DNA from 4 places in the Serratia entomophila genome. Region 2 is predicted to be linked to each of the others. Evidence: riboswitches for the same ligand, from Rfam matches in the RefSeq annotation. Region 2 holds a riboswitch; each other region holds the start of a gene.

Region 1 (3,964 bases), 1.4 Mb from region 2:
TGCAATGATCGCCCCTGCAGCCGCTGTTCCAGCGGAATGGCCTCCACCAGGGGATTCAGCGCCTGCAATTGCTGCTGCGCCAGCACGGCTTTGCTTTGCGCCGTGTCGGCGCTGCGATAAAGGATTTGGCGCTGCAGGTTGGTGACGTGCAGCCGATCGTCATCGGCCAGCAGCAGCGTGCCGACCCCGGCGGCGGCCAGGTATAGCGCCGCCGGGGAGCCCAGGCCGCCCAGGCCGACGATCAGGACCGTCGCGCGTTTGAGCTTTTCCTGGCCTTCCGGGCCCACGTCCTCCAGCAGCAGCTGGCGGCTGTAGCGCAGAAACTCTTGATCGTTGAGCATGGGATCACGCCTCCCCTTCGATCAACCGGAGCAGTTCGGTGGTGGCCGCGCGCCAGTCCGCCGCCTGGGTGATGGCGCTGACCATCGCCACGCCGCCGACGCCGCAGGCCAGCACCGCCGGCACGCGATCGATACCGATCCCGCCGATCGCCACCGTCGGGTAGTCCGTCAACCCGGCGAGGTGGCGCTTCAGCTCCGCCAGCCCCTGCGGCGCCGAAGGCATGTCTTTGGTCTGGGTCGGGAAGATGTGCCCGAGGGCAATATAAGAAGGTTTTACCGCGATGGCGCGCGCCAGTTCGGCGTCGTCGTGGGTCGATACCCCCAGCCGCAACCCGGCGCGGTGGATCGCCGCCAGATCGGTGGTATTCAGATCTTCCTGGCCGAGGTGCACGCCATAGGCGCCGTGCTTGATCGCCAGCCGCCAATAATCGTTGATGAACAGCCGCGCATGATGCCGCTTGCCCAGGGCGATGGCGGCGGCGATGTCTTCCTCTACCTGCTCATCCGGCAGATCCTTGATGCGCAGTTGAATAGTGGTGACGCCGGCGCCCAGCAGGCGGGCGATCCATTCGACGCTGTCGACCACCGGGTACAACCCCAGCTTGTGCGGGGTGGCGGGGAACGGGGTGGTGATATCAGTCATTGCTTATTTCCTCTTGCAGGTTACCGGCGCTGTGATACAGCTCGCTGCCGCGTGAACGGAACTCGGCCGACATTTTTTCCATGCCGTCCAGCTGCACTTCTATCGGTTTGGCGGCCTCCTGAGCGGCGGCGTAATCGCGCACTTCCTGCGAGATTTTCATCGAGCAGAATTTCGGCCCGCACATCGAGCAGAAGTGGGCGATTTTGCCGGACTCCTGTGGCAGGGTTTCGTCGTGGTAGGCGCGGGCGGTGGCCGGATCGAGCGCCAGGTTGAACTGATCTTCCCAGCGGAATTCGAAGCGGGCTTTGGACATGGCGTTGTCGCGGATCTGCGCGCCCGGGTGGCCCTTGGCCAGATCGGCGGCGTGGGCGGCTATCTTGTAGGTGATAAGTCCTTGTTTAACGTCTTCCTTGTTCGGCAGGCCGAGGTGTTCTTTCGGCGTGACGTAACACAGCATGGCGCACCCGAACCAGCCGATCATCGCCGCGCCTATGCCGGAGGTGAAGTGGTCATAACCCGGGGCGATATCGGTGGTCAGCGGGCCGAGGGTATAGAACGGCGCCTCGTGGCAGTGTTCCAGTTCTTCGGTCATGTTGCGGCGGATCATCTGCATCGGCACGTGGCCGGGGCCTTCGATCATCACCTGCACGTCGTACTCCCAGGCGATTTTGGTCAGCTCACCGAGGGTATGCAGCTCGGCGAACTGCGCTTCGTCGTTGGCGTCCTGAATGGAGCCCGGGCGCAGGCCGTCGCCGAGCGACAGCGAAACGTCATAGGCGGCGCAGATCTCACAGATTTCACGGAAGTGTTGGTACAGGAAGTTTTCCTGGTGGTGCGACAGGCACCATTTGGCCATGATCGAACCGCCGCGCGAAACGATGCCGGTCAGGCGTTTGGCGGTCATCGGCACATAGCGCAGCAGCACGCCGGCGTGGATGGTGAAGTAGTCCACCCCTTGTTCCGCCTGTTCCAGCAGGGTATCGCGGAACATTTCCCAGGTCAGGTTTTCCGCCACGCCGTTCACCTTCTCCAGCGCCTGATAAATCGGCACCGTGCCGATGGGCACCGGGCTGTTGCGCAGGATCCATTCGCGGGTTTCGTGGATATAGCGGCCGGTGGACAGATCCATCACGGTGTCGGCGCCCCAGCGAGTCGCCCACACCAGCTTTTCCACTTCCTCTTCTATCGAGGAGCTCACCGCCGAGTTGCCGATATTGGCGTTGACCTTCACCAGGAAATTGCGGCCGATGATCATCGGTTCGGATTCCGGGTGGTTGATGTTGGCGGGGATGATGGCGCGGCCGGCGGCCACCTCCTGGCGCACGAATTCCGGGGTAATGTTGTCGGGCAGATTGGCGCCCCAGCCCTGGCCCGGGTGCTGCCGGCGCAACGCTTCGCCGCGAATGCGTTCGCGCCCCATGTTTTCACGGATGGCGATAAACGCCATCTCCGGGGTGACGATGCCGGCGCGGGCATAGTGCAGCTGGGTGACGCATTTACCCGGTTGCGCCCTGCGCGGCTGCGGCAGGTGTTCGAAACGCAGATGGTCCAACCCCTCGTCCGCCAGGCGCTGCTGGGTGAAACCGGAGCTGACGCCGCTCAGGGGCGCGGTATCACCGCGTTCTTCAATCCAGCCGGTGCGCAGTTTGGCCAGGCCGGCATGAACGTTGAGCTGGGCCTGCGGATCGCCGTAGGGGCCGGCGGTGTCATACACCGGAATGGCCTCGTTCGGCTGGTACTGCGGGTTGTCCTTGCCACCGCCGATCAGCGTCGGGCTGAGCTGGATTTCGCGCATCGGCACCTGCACGTCGCTGCGTGCGCCCTGCAGATAGATACGGCGTGAGTTGGGGAAGGCCATCCCCTGCAGGCTGTCGATAAACTGCTGGGCGGCTTCGCGTTGTGCTTTGCGGGCACGAGGTTTCTTAACGTTAGACATAGCAAGTTCCTACCAGTGGGTTGGGAAAGTTGCTTGTCTGGAGCTCGGAGGGAGTAATGGTGCTGGCCGGTAAAGCGGATCGTCCCTAACCGGGAGGAGTCCTGCCTGTGGCGATAGATTACTCTTGTTCCCTTCGCGGGTATTAACCCGATCAGGTTCCGCGGATCCCGAATTAACGGTCTCAGCCTGGCCAATTTGTTGAACAAATCAGGCGCTAGGCACTCCGACAAGATGCCCCCCAGTATAGGAGGGATAATAAAAAAAACTACAAAATTCTAACGCGCCTGATCCAGCGCCTGGTCCGGCAGGGGCGACTGAGGGGCTTCCGCCGCCAGGTGGATCAGCCGGTCTTCCAGGGTAAAACGTGCGGCCAGGGTTTCGCCGATATCCGACAACGCCTGGTGGAGCTCCAGGCACAGGTCCTGATCGATATCCACTTCGGTATAGCGATCGTGGAACGCCATGATCTGCTCGGTATTGGCCCAGAGCTTGGGGTAGATGTTAACCGACAGCGTCATTTTCGGACTGGAGGAACCTTCCACTTGTTTGATAATTCTGTCATAGATATGGAAATGCCCGGCTGAGAGATAATCCACCAGATTATGGCAAAAGTTCTCCAGCGCTTTTTCATTCAGCGGCGTATGCTTTTCTTTATTCGGTTTGAGGCCCACTAAAGTACAGTAGGCGACCAGCAACTGCTTGCGGGCCTGAAGCCATTGATCGACTAATTCATTACTACCACCAAGGCGTTGAGTCAGGCTTTCCAAACGGTTGAGCATGTTTGACTCCGTCATTAATAAAAAGTAACAGTAAGTTATTAAAATGTAACAAGGCCGATTTGTAGAGTGCCAGTGAAGCTGAGGTTGTGCAACAACGATATGGAACTTGCATTAACGGGTAATGAAAATGGCTGGTGGATAGTCAGCCATGAAAGCAAACTTTGGTTACCGCAAGGTGAACTGCCGTTCGGTTCGGCCGCCTCTTTTTCCCTGCAGGGCAAGATGGCGCGCACTATCGGTGAGTGGGGCGGTGCGCCTGTCTGGC
Region 2 (3,964 bases):
AACGCCCCTTCTTCCTCGCTGGCTCCCCTGCCGGTCACCACTATGGTGTCGCGCGGCTGTTCAGGGTCAAGATCCGCCAGGCGGTGATCGGCCAGCAGGTTTAACCCGGAGGAGCCATGCACCACCCGATGCGCTTGCGTGGTGGCCACCGCAACCTCATACAAGGGGGCGTCGTCGGGCCGCAGGCGGTTGGCCTGCATCAGGATGTCGGCGATGCCGGCCGACTCGAACAGCATGCCCCCTTCGGGGACGATAATCAGAAATGCATGCATGGCCTTAATGTACCAATGAATCAAAATAAGTCAGTAAGTAGATTTTATGCCGCAACGGCCCGTTAGCCAATAGGCCGCTCAGGATTGCGGCAACGCCACCCCGGTGGCGCGTTCCAGCTGCGCCAGCAACGCCTCCTGAAACGCCGTATCGCGCGCGGCGGCATGCGGCGCCAGGCGGCGCTGATGGTGCCAGTAACCGCCGGAAGCGCGGGCCTGCGCCTCCTCGCTGGTCACCAGCCACTCCTGCGTCAGATGCCCCAGCCGCAGATCGCCGGGGGCGTTTTCACCGCCCATTTTGGTCGGCACCCAGCCGGGATCGACGGCGCTGCTGATGACCTCCGGCCAACGGCGCGCCACGGCGGCGGCGAACGCCGTCACCAACAGTTTGCTGTCCGAATAGGAAATCGGGTTGCTTGCGCTCCAGTCGAGCGCGACGCGGCCATCAAAATGCATGCTGCTGCTCAAATACACCAAACGCGCCGGCCGGGCGATCAGCGCCGTCAGCAGATAAGGCGCGATCAGATTGACCGCCAGTATCTGCGGCCCGGTGAAGATCCCGGCGTTGTGGATCACCGCGTCAGGCCGCCCGATCCGGTTCACCTGTTCGGCCACCGCTTTGGTTTGCTGCGGAACGGACAGATCGCCGGTAACCGCCTGCGCGCCTCTGGTCAGCAGATCGCGCACGGCCTCGAGCCGCCCCGGTTCGCGGGCATGCAGGATCACCTGATGGCCTTCGCCCAACAGGGTTTCCGCCGCCGCACGGCCCAGCCCGTCGGCCGAACCGGTGATGAAAATACGTGACATGGCAAACGTCCTTTCAGGTTTGGCCGCTCAGCGCCAGCCCAGCGCCGGTGCGACATGGGTCAGGATCGATTCAATCACGTGCGCGTTGTAATCCACGCCCAGCTGATTGGGTACCGTCAGCAGCAGCGTGTCGGCTTCGGCAATCGCCTCGTCCTGCGCCAGCTGCTCGATCAACACATCCGGCTCGGCGGCGTAGCTGCGGCCGAAAATCGCCCGGGTTTGCTGGTCGATATAGCCCACCTGGTCGCCCTCTTTGCCGCTGCCGCCGAAGTAGCTGCGGTCCCGTTGGTCCATCAGCGCAAAGATGCTGCGGCTGACCGACACCCGTGGCGCGCGCGCGTGCCCGGCCTCTTTCCAGGCGGCGCGATAGGCGCGTATCTGGCTGGCCTGCTGCACGTGAAACGGCTCGCCGGTCTCGTCGTTTTTCAGCGTCGAGCTCTGCAGGTTCATGCCCAGCTTCGCCGCCCACACCGCCGTGGCGTTCGAGCTTGCCCCCCACCAGATGCGATCCCGCAGCCCGGCGGAGAACGGCTCGGGGCGCAGCAGGCCCGGCGGATTGGGGAACATCGGCTGCGGATTGGGCTCGGCAAAGCCTTCACCGCGCAGGGCTTCGAGCAGCACCTCAGTGTGGCGGCGCGCCATATCCGCTTCGGTTTCCCCCTCGGCCGGCGTATAGCCGAAATAGCGCCAGCCGTCGATCACCTGCTCCGGCGAACCGCGGCTGATGCCCAGCTGTAAACGCCCCCCCGAGATCAGGTCGGCGGCGCCGGCGTCTTCCACCATGTACAACGGGTTCTCATAGCGCATGTCGATCACGCCGGTGCCGATCTCGATGCGCTGGGTGCGGGCGCCGATGGCGGCCAGCAGCGGGAATGGCGAACTGAGCTGGCGCGCGAAGTGATGCACGCGGAAATAGGCGCCGTCAGCCCCCAGATCTTCGGCGGCGACCGCCAGATCGATGGACTGCAGCAGCGCGTCTGCGGCCGAACGGGTGCCCGACTGAGCGGAAGGCGCCCAGTGGCCGAAAGAGAGAAATCCGATCTTTTTCATGGGCAGTGCTCCTCAGATTCAACGTAACGGCATTACAGTGACAAAAATGCCGCCGCCTGTGCCAGAGAAATTGTCCCGGATCGCACTAAACGGACAGATTGGCGCCGCCGCCTTCGCGCCCGCCCGAGCATTGTAATCAAAAAACAAATGTCGTATAACAGGCTCCTCCGAGGGGTGTCCTGTTACGGGCTGAGATGGCGCAAGCCGAACCCTTTGAACCTGATCTGGGTCATGCCAGCGAAGGGACGGGTCGGCAATAACGCCTTCGGTCATTGCCTGTTCATACCTCAGCGCGCCCGGATCTCCACTTACTCAGGGAGGTCCCATGTTTACCACCATGTTCGAACAAGGTCTTTACGGACGGCTGCGCCAACGGGCGGGCGGCCACTGGCAGGACTACGTCGCTCATCCCTTCATTCAGCAGCTGGCCGCCGGCACGCTGCCCGAAGCCGCTTTCCGCCGCTATCTGACCCAGGACTACCTGTTCCTGATCCACTTCGCTCGTGCCTATGCCCTGCTGGTCAGCAAACTGCGCACCCTGCCGGAGATGCGCGCCGCCGCCGCTTCGCTCAACGCCATCGTCGCCGAACTGCCGCTGCACCTGGCCTATTGCGCCGGCTGGGGATTGAACGAAGACCAGATAGCCGCCCAGCCTGAAGCGCCAGAAACCATGAACTACACCCGCTACGTGCTGGACATCGGCCATTCCGGCGACGCCCTCGATCTGCTGGCCGCCCTGCTGCCCTGCGTCGCCGGCTATGCCGAAATCGGCCTGCGGCTGCTGAACGATCCCGGCACCCAAATGGCGGGCAACCCTTACGCCTCCTGGATCAAAAATTATGGCGATCCGGGTTACCTGGCCGGGGTGCAGGCGTCCATCGATCTGCTGGAGAACGTCGGTCGCCAGCGCGGTGCGGAAAGCCGCCTGGCCGAACTGACGGAGATCTTCACCACCGCCACCCGGCTTGAATCGGCGTTCTGGCAAATGGGGCTGAGCGCCTCATGAACCGCAGTTCGCCCCCGCCCGGCATTCAAATCCGGGATTTAACCCTGCGCTTTGGCGGCCGGACCCTCTTCGAACGGCTGAATCTCGATATCGCCGGCGGCAGCGTGGTCGCCCTGCTCGGTGCCAGCGGCTCGGGCAAAACCAGCCTGCTTAAGATCATCGCCGGCCTGGCGCAGCCCACTTCGGGCAGCGTCAGCGGCAGCGACGGCCTGCCGATCGCCGGGCGCATCGCCTATATGGGCCAACGGGATCTGCTCTACCCCTGGCTGACCCTCGATCAGAACATCACCCTCGGCGCGCGGCTGCGCGGCGAACGGGCCGACCGGCAATGGGCCGCCCATCTGCTCGAGCGCGTCGGGCTGGGCGGCTACGGCGCAGCGCGCCCCGCAGAACTTTCCGGCGGCATGCGCCAGCGCGCCGCCATTGCGCGCACCCTGTATGAGCGCCAGCCGATTGTGCTGATGGATGAACCTTTCTCGGCGCTGGACGCCATCACTCGCGCCACTGTCCAGACGCTGGCCGCCGAACTGCTGGCGCAGCATACCGTACTGCTGATCACCCATGACCCGATGGAAGCCTGCCGCCTGAGCCACCGGCTGCTGGTGCTTGCCGGCTACCCGGCGGGCATCGACGACAGCCACGACATTGCCGGGCAGCCGCCGCGCGCGCCGGACGATCCTCACCTGCTCAAAAGCCAGGCCGAACTGCTGCAACAGCTGGTGAGGGCCGCAGGATGAAGCGCATTCAGGAACCCAGGGGCGCCCGCCTGCGCCGCGCCCTGACGGTGTTCGCCGGCCTGGTGCTGCTGTGGTGGCTGTTCACCCTGGGCGAC
Region 3 (3,964 bases), 530 kb from region 2:
GCCGCTGGGCGATCGGGTTAATCGGCGCCAGCTGTTGGCCGCCCAGCAGCTGCTGTTGATTGCCGCCTTGCTGGCGGTGGGGTGGTCGAACAGCAGCCTGTTGCTGCTGGCGGGCATGCTGCTGGTGGGGCTGCTGGGCACCGCCATGACGCAAGGGCTGATCGCCTTTGCCGCTACCCTGGCCGCGCCGCACGAACGCGGGCGGGTGGTGGGGGCGGCGCAGGGGGGGGTGGTGCTGGGGCTGTTGTTGGCGCGCACGCTTTCCGGCGCGCTGGCGGACATCGGCGGCTGGCGCACGGTGTATTTTTTCTCCGCTGGGGTCACGTTGGTTTTGTTGCCCATTTTGGCGCGCCTGTTGCCTGCACTGCAGACGCCACCCCAAACGCTCAGCTATCCGGCCTTATTGCGCTCGATGCTGACGCTATTGCGGCGCGATCGCACGCTGCAAATTCGCGGCATGCTGGCGCTGCTGATGTTTGCGGCGTTCAGCATCTTCTGGAGCGCGCTGGTGCTGCCGCTCAGCCGGCCGCCGTTTAACTTTTCCCATTCGGTGGTGGGAGCATTCGGGCTGGTGGGGGCGGTAGGCGCTCTGGCGGCGATGCGCGCCGGGCATCTTGCCGATCGCGGGCTGGGGCAGTTGGCCAGCGGCGTTTGCCTGCTGTTGCTGACGCTGGCCTGGCTGCCGCTCGGCATGCTGGGCTATGGCCTAATTTGGCTGGTGGCGGGCATCGTGCTGTTGGATCTGGCCGGGCAGGCGATCCACGTGCTGAACCAGAGCATGATCTTCAACGCCCATCCGCAGAGTCACAGCCGGCTGGTGGGGTGTTATATGCTGTTTTACGCCGCCGGCAGCGGATTGGGCGCCTTCGCCAGCACCCACGTTTACGCCTGGGCCGGTTGGAGCGGCGTGTGCTGGCTGGGGGCGAGCGTCAGCCTCGGCGCGCTGCTGTTCTGGCGGCTGACGCTGCGCGCCATGCCCGAGCGGCCATGACGTGGCGCCGCGCTCTTATTATTTCGCCGGCGAGTGCAGCAGGTAATAGTCCTCTTCGCCGTCGTTGCCGGTCGAAATGGTGCGCCAGCCGTGTTTGCGATAGAACGCCAGCGCCTTCTCGTTTTTCACCAGGCATTTCAATGCGCCAGTGGCGGTGAAGGTGCGCTCCGCCGCCTGCAGCAGGGCGCTGCCGACGCCGCGCGGCGGCAGATGTGGGTCGACATACAGGTTATGGATGAAGTTGTCGGCGCGATAAATCGACACGAACCCCAGCAGTTTGCCGTCCTCCTCCGCCACCCAGATATCCTCGCCCAGCGTCGAGCGATCGAAATCCTCCAGCCGATAACCGTCGGTATTGCACCAGGTGAACGCCGCCTTGCGCGAAGCCAGGTACAGGGTGCGCAGGAACGGGCGATCGGCCTCTTGGTATGGTCTTGTGTGCATGGCGTCTCCTTTTTATTTTTTCCCCACTATAGCGCGATTGACCTCACCGGCGGCAAGCCCAATAATGGCGGTCTTGACTCGGGGTGCCCGTCAGGGCTGAGATTTTACCCGTATTACCTGATCTGGATTATGCCAGCGTAGGGAAGTCTCGGTGCCCAACCGGTACCCGCCTTCTTGAACGCCGGTTGGGAGGAATATGTTCGCTCGACCTGAAGCTTTACCCGGCGCACGCGCCGCGGCCTGTCTGACCCAATTCAAACGCCGGCCCCCGCTGGTTCACTGCCTGACCAATGAAGTGGTGCAGTCGTTGACGGCCAACGTTTTGCTGGCGCTCGGCGCTTCGCCGGCGATGGTGGTGGAGCCGGGCGAGGCGGCGCAGTTCAGCCGGCTGGCGGACGCGCTGTTGATCAATATCGGCACCCTTAATGCTCCGCGCGCCGAATCGATGCTGGCGGCGGTGGCGGCCGCCAACCAGGCGGGCACGCCCTGGGCGTTGGATCCGGTGGCGGTTGGCGGGTTGGCCTACCGCACCGCCTTTGCCAAAAAGCTGTTGGACGAACAACCGGCGGCGATCAGGGGCAACGCGTCCGAGATCATGGCGCTCAGCGGCCTGCAGGCCAACGGCCGCGGGGTAGACAGCGCCGACGATTCGCTGGCCGCCTTGCCCGCCGCCCGCGAGCTGGCGCGCCGCAGCGGTGCGATAGTGGCGGTGACCGGCGCGGTGGATTACGTTACCGACGGCCAACGGGATTGGGCGGTAGCCGGCGGTGATGCATTGATGACGCGGGTGGTCGGCACCGGCTGCGCCCTGTCGGCGGTAGTGGCGGCATTTTGCAGCCTGCCGGGCGAGCGGTTGGATAACGTCGCCACCGCCTGCCGGGTGATGTCGCACTGCGGCGGTCTGGCAGCCGCGGCTGCCGCCGGGCCGGGCAGCTTTACCCCGGCGTTCCTCGACGCCCTGTACCGGCTGCGCGCGGAGGATCTGCAATGAAACGCATCAACGCTTTGACTATCGCCGGCACCGATCCCAGCGGTGGCGCCGGCATTCAGGCCGATCTGAAAGCCTTCTCGGCGCTGGGGGCATACGGCGCTTCGGTGATCACTGCGCTGGTGGCGCAAAATACCCGCGGCGTGCAGTCGGTTTATCAGATTGAACCGGCGTTCGTCGCCGCCCAGTTGGATTCGGTGTTCAGCGATCTGCGCATCGACAGCACCAAAATAGGCATGTTGGCCAACGCGGCGATCGTGCAGGCTGTAGCCGAGCGGCTGCGCCATTATCGGCCGGAATTTGTGGTGCTGGATACGGTGATGCTGGCGAAAAGCGGCGATCCGCTGCTGGCGCCGGAGGCGGTGGAGTCGATCCGCCGTGAACTGCTGCCGCTGGTGTCGATCATCACGCCAAACCTGCCGGAAGCGGCCGCCTTGCTGGCGTGCGCGCCGGCGGAAAATGAACTGCAAATGCGTGAACAGGGGCGGGCGTTGCTGGCGATGGGCTGCCAGGCGGTGCTGATGAAGGGCGGCCACCTGAGCGAAAGCGAGAGCCCGGACTGGCTGTTTACCGCCGGGCAGGAGCAGCGCTTTAGCGCGCCGCGCGTCGCCACCCGCCATACGCACGGCACCGGCTGCACGCTGTCGGCGGCGCTGGCGGCGCTGCGCCCGCGTCATGATGACTGGGCGGCAACCGTCGCCGCCGCCAAGGACTATCTGCAAAAGGCGCTGCAGCAGGCGGATACGCTGGAAGTGGGGCACGGCATCGGGCCGGTGCATCATTTCCATGCCTGGTGGTGAGCCAACTTTTTGCCGTCATTGCGGTCTGACTAGATCGAGGCCCGGCGCCAGCCGGGGTAAATAGAATTAACCCAGGGAGAAAGGCCATGGCAGGACAATGCGCACTCCGCAGCGCCGTTTTTGGCGCGTTGCTCAGCTTCAGCGCGGGCGGCTTTGCCCAGCAGATTGTCACCACCTCGGACGTGATCCAGCAGCCGGGTTATCAAGCCAGCTGGCAAAATATGGTGAAGGGCCAGGCGCGGCTGCCGGGCTGGGCGCGCAAGGGGGCCGGCACCTCGACGCCGGTGGAGAACCTGAGCTGGCAGGGGCAGGACTACCTGATCGGCAACCTGTGCAAGCCGCATGACTGCGCCAACAACTTTTTGATCGTGGCGTTCAAAGAGGACAAGTCGCAGGCCTGGGCAGTGCGCGTTGAGGTAGAAAACCGGCCAGAGGCCATCGATCATCCGAAGAAGTACGCCAGCTACCAGTGGCTCGGCAAGCCGAACGACGACATCAAGGCGCTGCTGAAGAAACAGTTCGAAGATAACCCCGACTGGCAATAAAGCCGCAGGGGCGCAGTTTGCCGCGCCCCATGCCCGGGAATCAGCCGATGCCGGCCTGGTGAAGATCGTGCAGGTTGATGGCGCCCACCAGCACGCCATCCAGGCTGACCACCGGCGCAGCGCTGATATGCTGTTCGTGCAGCGCCTCCAGCGCTTCGCCGGCGCGCCACTGTTCCGGCAGCCGGTAGCCGGGGCG
Region 4 (3,964 bases), 2.5 Mb from region 2:
CACCTCGCCGACGCCTTACGTCATCGATGTGCGCCTGAACAGCCCCGACTACTGGCTACCCTGGCTGCTGGGCAGCGTGCACGCGATGATCCTGCCGCGCGAATGGCGCAGCCTGCCGGATTTCGCCCGCCATCCGATAGGCACTGGCCCATACAGCGTGGTGCGTAACCACCGCAGCCAGATGAAGATCCACGCCTTCGATGACTATTTTGGCTACCGGGCGCTGATCGACGAGGTGAATATCTGGGTGCTGCCGGAAGTTACCGAGGAGCTGGTGCACTCCGGCGTCCAGCTGCAGGGCGACGACACCGGCAAAAACGAGCTGGAAAGCCGGCTGGAGGAAGGCTGCTACTTTCTGCTGTTCGACCAGCGTTCCCTGCTGGCGGCCGATCCGGCCATCCGCAGCTGGCTGTGCGAACTGATCAACCCAATATCTCTATTGAGCAACGCCGGGCCGGTCTACCAACGCTATTGGTCGCCGGCCTATGGCCTGCTGCCGCGCTGGCATCACAATCGCGCGCTGGCGCAGCAGCCCAAACCGGCGGGCCTGACCGCGCTGACGATCACCTATTTCAACGAGCACTCGGAGTTCCACGCCATCCGCCAGGCCATCGAACCGCTGCTGGCTCAGCATGGCGTCAGGCTGATTGTGCAGACCGTAGATTACGCCACCTGGCATAAGGGCGATGCGCAGAGCGATCTGTGGCTCGGCAGCGCCAATTTTACCCTGCCGCTGGAATTCTCGCTGTTCGCCACCCTGTATGAGCTGCCGCTGTTGCAGCACTGCATGCATGAAGATCTGGCGCAGGACGCCGCGCAGTGGCGCGCCAACCGCCTGCCGCTGGCGGATTTCTGCCAACGGCTGGTCAGCGGACACCAGCTGCATCCGCTGTTCCACCACTGGCTGCAGCTGCACGGCCAGCGCAGCATGCGCGGCGTGCGCATGAACACCCTCGGCTGGTTCGACTTCAAATCCGCCTGGTTTGCACCGCCGGAGGCATAAGCGCCTTTCGCCTGCGTCGGTTAGTCTTTACAATAGCGCCGTCTCAACGGGGTGCGGAAAGCAGGCGATGAAGAAAGCCCGCTTTTCCGCTGAGAGCACACCCGTCGAACCTGATCCGGTCAATACCGGCGGAGGGATTTGAGCATAGCGATCCGGCCTGGCCGCCTCGCCCCTCTCAGATGCCCTTGCCCCCTTATTTTTCAGGAGTGCAACGTGGTCAAAAAATATCTGCCCTGCTTACTGCTGCTGTGCGCCGCGCCGGCGCTCGCCAAGCCGACGCTGACGGTCTACACCTATGACTCCTTCGCCGCCGACTGGGGCCCCGGCCCGGCGGTGAAAAAAGCCTTCGAGGCCGACTGCGACTGCGAGCTGAAATTCGTCGCGCTGGAAGACGGCGTGTCGCTGCTGAACCGCCTGCGCATGGAAGGCACCAACAGCGCAGCCGACGTGGTGCTGGGCCTGGACAACAACCTGCTGCAGGCCGCCCAGCAGACCGGGCTGTTCGCGCCGAGCGGCGTGGATACCGGCAAACTGACCGTGCCGGGCGGCTGGCAGGATAAAACCTTCGTGCCTTATGACTACGGCTACTTCGCCTTCGTCTACAACAAGGACAAACTGAAAAACCCGCCGAAAAGCCTGCAGGAACTGGTCAGCAGCGATCAAAACTGGAAGGTGATCTATGAAGATCCGCGCACCAGCACGCCGGGCCTCGGCCTGCTGCTGTGGATGCAAAAGGTCTATGGCGACAAGGCGCCGGCGGCCTGGCGGCAGCTGGCGAAGAAAACCGTCACCGTCACCAAAGGCTGGAGCGAAGCCTACGGCCTGTTCCTCAAGGGCGAAGGCGACCTGGTGCTCAGCTATACCACTTCCCCGGCCTATCACCTGATTGAAGAGAAAAAAGACGGCTACGCCGCCGCCAACTTCAGCGAAGGCCACTACTTGCAGGTTGAAGTGGCGGGCAAGCTGAAGGCCGCCAAACAGCCGGCGCTGGCGGAGCGCTTCATGCAATTTATGGTGACACCGGCGTTCCAGAACAGCATTCCGACCGGCAACTGGATGTACCCGGTGATAAACACCCCGCTGCCGGCCGGCTTTGAACAGATGATAGTCCCACAGACCGCGCTGCAGTACAGCGCCGAAGAGGTGGCCAGGCAACGCGGCAGTTGGATCCGGGCATGGCAAACCGCCGTCAGCCAGTAATCCCCCGCTGGCTATGGCCGGGGCTGCTGGCCGCCGGGCTGATCCTGGCCATCGCCGCGCTGGCGATGGGCTCGCTGTGGCGGCACGCGCCGGAAAGCGACTGGCGCGGCCTGTGGCAGGACAGCTACCTGTGGCACGTGGTGCGCTTCACCTTTCGGCAGGCGCTGCTGTCTGCGCTGATCTCGGTGCTGCCCGCCATCCTGCTGGCGCGGGCGCTGTATCGCCGCCGCTTCCCCGGCCGCCAACTGCTGCTCCGGCTGTGCGCAATGACGCTGGTGCTGCCGGTGCTGGTGGCGGTGTTCGGCCTGCTCAGCGTCTATGGCCGCCAGGGCTGGCTGGCGACGCTGTGCGGCTGGCTGGGCGTCAACTACAGCTTCTCGCCGTATGGCCTGCAGGGCATCCTGCTGGCGCACGTGTTTTTTAACCTGCCGCTGGCCACCCGCCTGCTGATGCAGGCGCTGGAACATATCCCGGTCGAACAGCGCCAGCTGGCGGCTCAGCTCGGCATGAACGGCTGGCAGCAGTTCCGCTTTGTCGAATGGCCGGCGCTGCGCCGGCAGATCCTGCCGAGCGGCGCCTTGATTTTCATGCTGTGCTTCGCCAGTTTCGCCACCGTACTGTCGCTGGGCGGCGGGCCCCAGGCCACCACGATAGAACTGGCTATCTATCAGGCGCTGAGCTACGACTACGATCTCAGCCGCGCCGCGCTGCTGGCGCTGATCCAGCTGACATGCTGCCTGGGCCTGGTGGTGCTCAGCCAGCGGCTGGGCCAGGCGTTGCCGGTGGGCCATACCCAAGCACACCTCTGGCGCAACCCGGAGGACAGCCTGTGGCGCCGCGTCAGCGATTTCCTGCTGATCGCCGCCGCCCTCTTGCTGCTGCTGCCGCCGCTGCTGGCGGTGGTCGCCGACGGCGCCAATCAGGCGATGGTCAGCGTGCTGCAACAGCAGATGCTGTGGCAGGCGCTGTTCACCTCGCTGCGCATCGCGCTCGGCGCCGGCCTGCTGTGCGTGGCCTTGACCATGATGCTGCTGTGGAGCAGCCGCGAGCTCAAGCTGCGCCAACGTCTGCGCTGGGGCCAAACGCTGGAGCTGAGCGGCATGGTGATCCTGGCGATGCCGGGCATCGTGCTGGCCACCGGTTTCTTCCTGCTGCTGAGCGACACCCTCGGGCTGCCGCAGTCGCCTTACGCGCTGGTGATCCTCACCAATGCGCTGATGGCGGTGCCTTATGCGCTGAAGGTGCTGGAAAACCCGATGCGCGATCTGGCCGAGCGCTACAATCCGCTGTGCCTGTCGCTGGACATGCGCGGCTGGCGGCGGCTGCGGCTGATCGAACTGAAGGCGCTGCGCCGCCCGCTGGCGCAGGCGCTGGCCTTCGCCTGCGTGCTGTCCATCGGCGATTTCGGCGTGGTCGCCTTGTTCGGCAACGAGCATTTCCGTACCCTGCCTTTTTACCTGTATCAGCAGATTGGCGCCTACCGCAGCAACGACGGGGCGGTAACCGCGCTGCTGCTGTTGCTGCTGTGCTTCCTGCTGTTTACCCTGATCGAACGTCTACCGGGCCGCTCCGCTCAATAGATTGCAACTGCTGCAAGGCGGCGACTTGAAAAATGAAAAACCTATGCTGACGCTTGAAAAACTGACCTACCTGTATGAACACCTGCCGATGCGCTTTGACCTGCACATTCAGCCGGGCGAGCGCGTTGCGGTGCTCGGGCCCAGCGGCGCGGGCAAAAGCACCCTGCTGAGCCTGATCGCC

The links. Region 2 has a riboswitch for thiamine pyrophosphate ahead of tenA (thiaminase II). Riboswitches for the same ligand answer to the same signal wherever they lie in the genome.
Region 1: it holds a riboswitch for thiamine pyrophosphate, as region 2 does, so the genes downstream of both, thiC (phosphomethylpyrimidine synthase ThiC) here and tenA (thiaminase II) in region 2, are expected to answer to the same signal.
Region 3: it holds a riboswitch for thiamine pyrophosphate, as region 2 does, so the genes downstream of both, thiM (hydroxyethylthiazole kinase) here and tenA (thiaminase II) in region 2, are expected to answer to the same signal.
Region 4: it holds a riboswitch for thiamine pyrophosphate, as region 2 does, so the genes downstream of both, thiB (thiamine ABC transporter substrate binding subunit) here and tenA (thiaminase II) in region 2, are expected to answer to the same signal.

The regions. Positions count from the first base shown of each region.
Region 1 is NZ_CP082787.1:4,558,297-4,562,260, reverse strand. Features, by position in the region: gene KHA73_RS21865 (HesA/MoeB/ThiF family protein) at 1-341, opposite strand, end outside; gene thiE (thiamine phosphate synthase) at 346-984, opposite strand; gene thiC (phosphomethylpyrimidine synthase ThiC) at 977-2,920, opposite strand; TPP riboswitch at 3,032-3,156, opposite strand; gene rsd (sigma D regulator) at 3,196-3,699, opposite strand; gene nudC (NAD(+) diphosphatase) at 3,799-3,964, shown strand, end outside.
Region 2 is NZ_CP082787.1:3,174,896-3,178,859, forward strand. Features, by position in the region: gene KHA73_RS15455 (GlxA family transcriptional regulator) at 1-272, opposite strand, end outside; gene KHA73_RS15460 (SDR family NAD(P)-dependent oxidoreductase) at 351-1,076, opposite strand; gene KHA73_RS15465 (LLM class flavin-dependent oxidoreductase) at 1,104-2,126, opposite strand; TPP riboswitch at 2,287-2,389, shown strand; gene tenA (thiaminase II) at 2,452-3,132, shown strand; gene KHA73_RS15475 (ABC transporter ATP-binding protein) at 3,129-3,869, shown strand; gene KHA73_RS15480 (ABC transporter permease) at 3,866-3,964, shown strand, end outside.
Region 3 is NZ_CP082787.1:3,707,194-3,711,157, reverse strand. Features, by position in the region: gene KHA73_RS17985 (MFS transporter) at 1-991, shown strand, start outside; gene KHA73_RS17980 (GNAT family N-acetyltransferase) at 1,010-1,435, opposite strand; TPP riboswitch at 1,505-1,596, shown strand; gene thiM (hydroxyethylthiazole kinase) at 1,632-2,426, shown strand; gene thiD (bifunctional hydroxymethylpyrimidine kinase/phosphomethylpyrimidine kinase) at 2,423-3,223, shown strand; gene KHA73_RS17965 (inhibitor of vertebrate lysozyme family protein) at 3,310-3,768, shown strand; gene gutQ (arabinose-5-phosphate isomerase GutQ) at 3,809-3,964, opposite strand, start outside.
Region 4 is NZ_CP082787.1:688,157-692,120, reverse strand. Features, by position in the region: gene sgrR (HTH-type transcriptional regulator SgrR) at 1-1,003, shown strand, start outside; TPP riboswitch at 1,041-1,158, shown strand; gene thiB (thiamine ABC transporter substrate binding subunit) at 1,217-2,203, shown strand; gene thiP (thiamine/thiamine pyrophosphate ABC transporter permease ThiP) at 2,179-3,783, shown strand; gene thiQ (thiamine ABC transporter ATP-binding protein ThiQ) at 3,827-3,964, shown strand, end outside.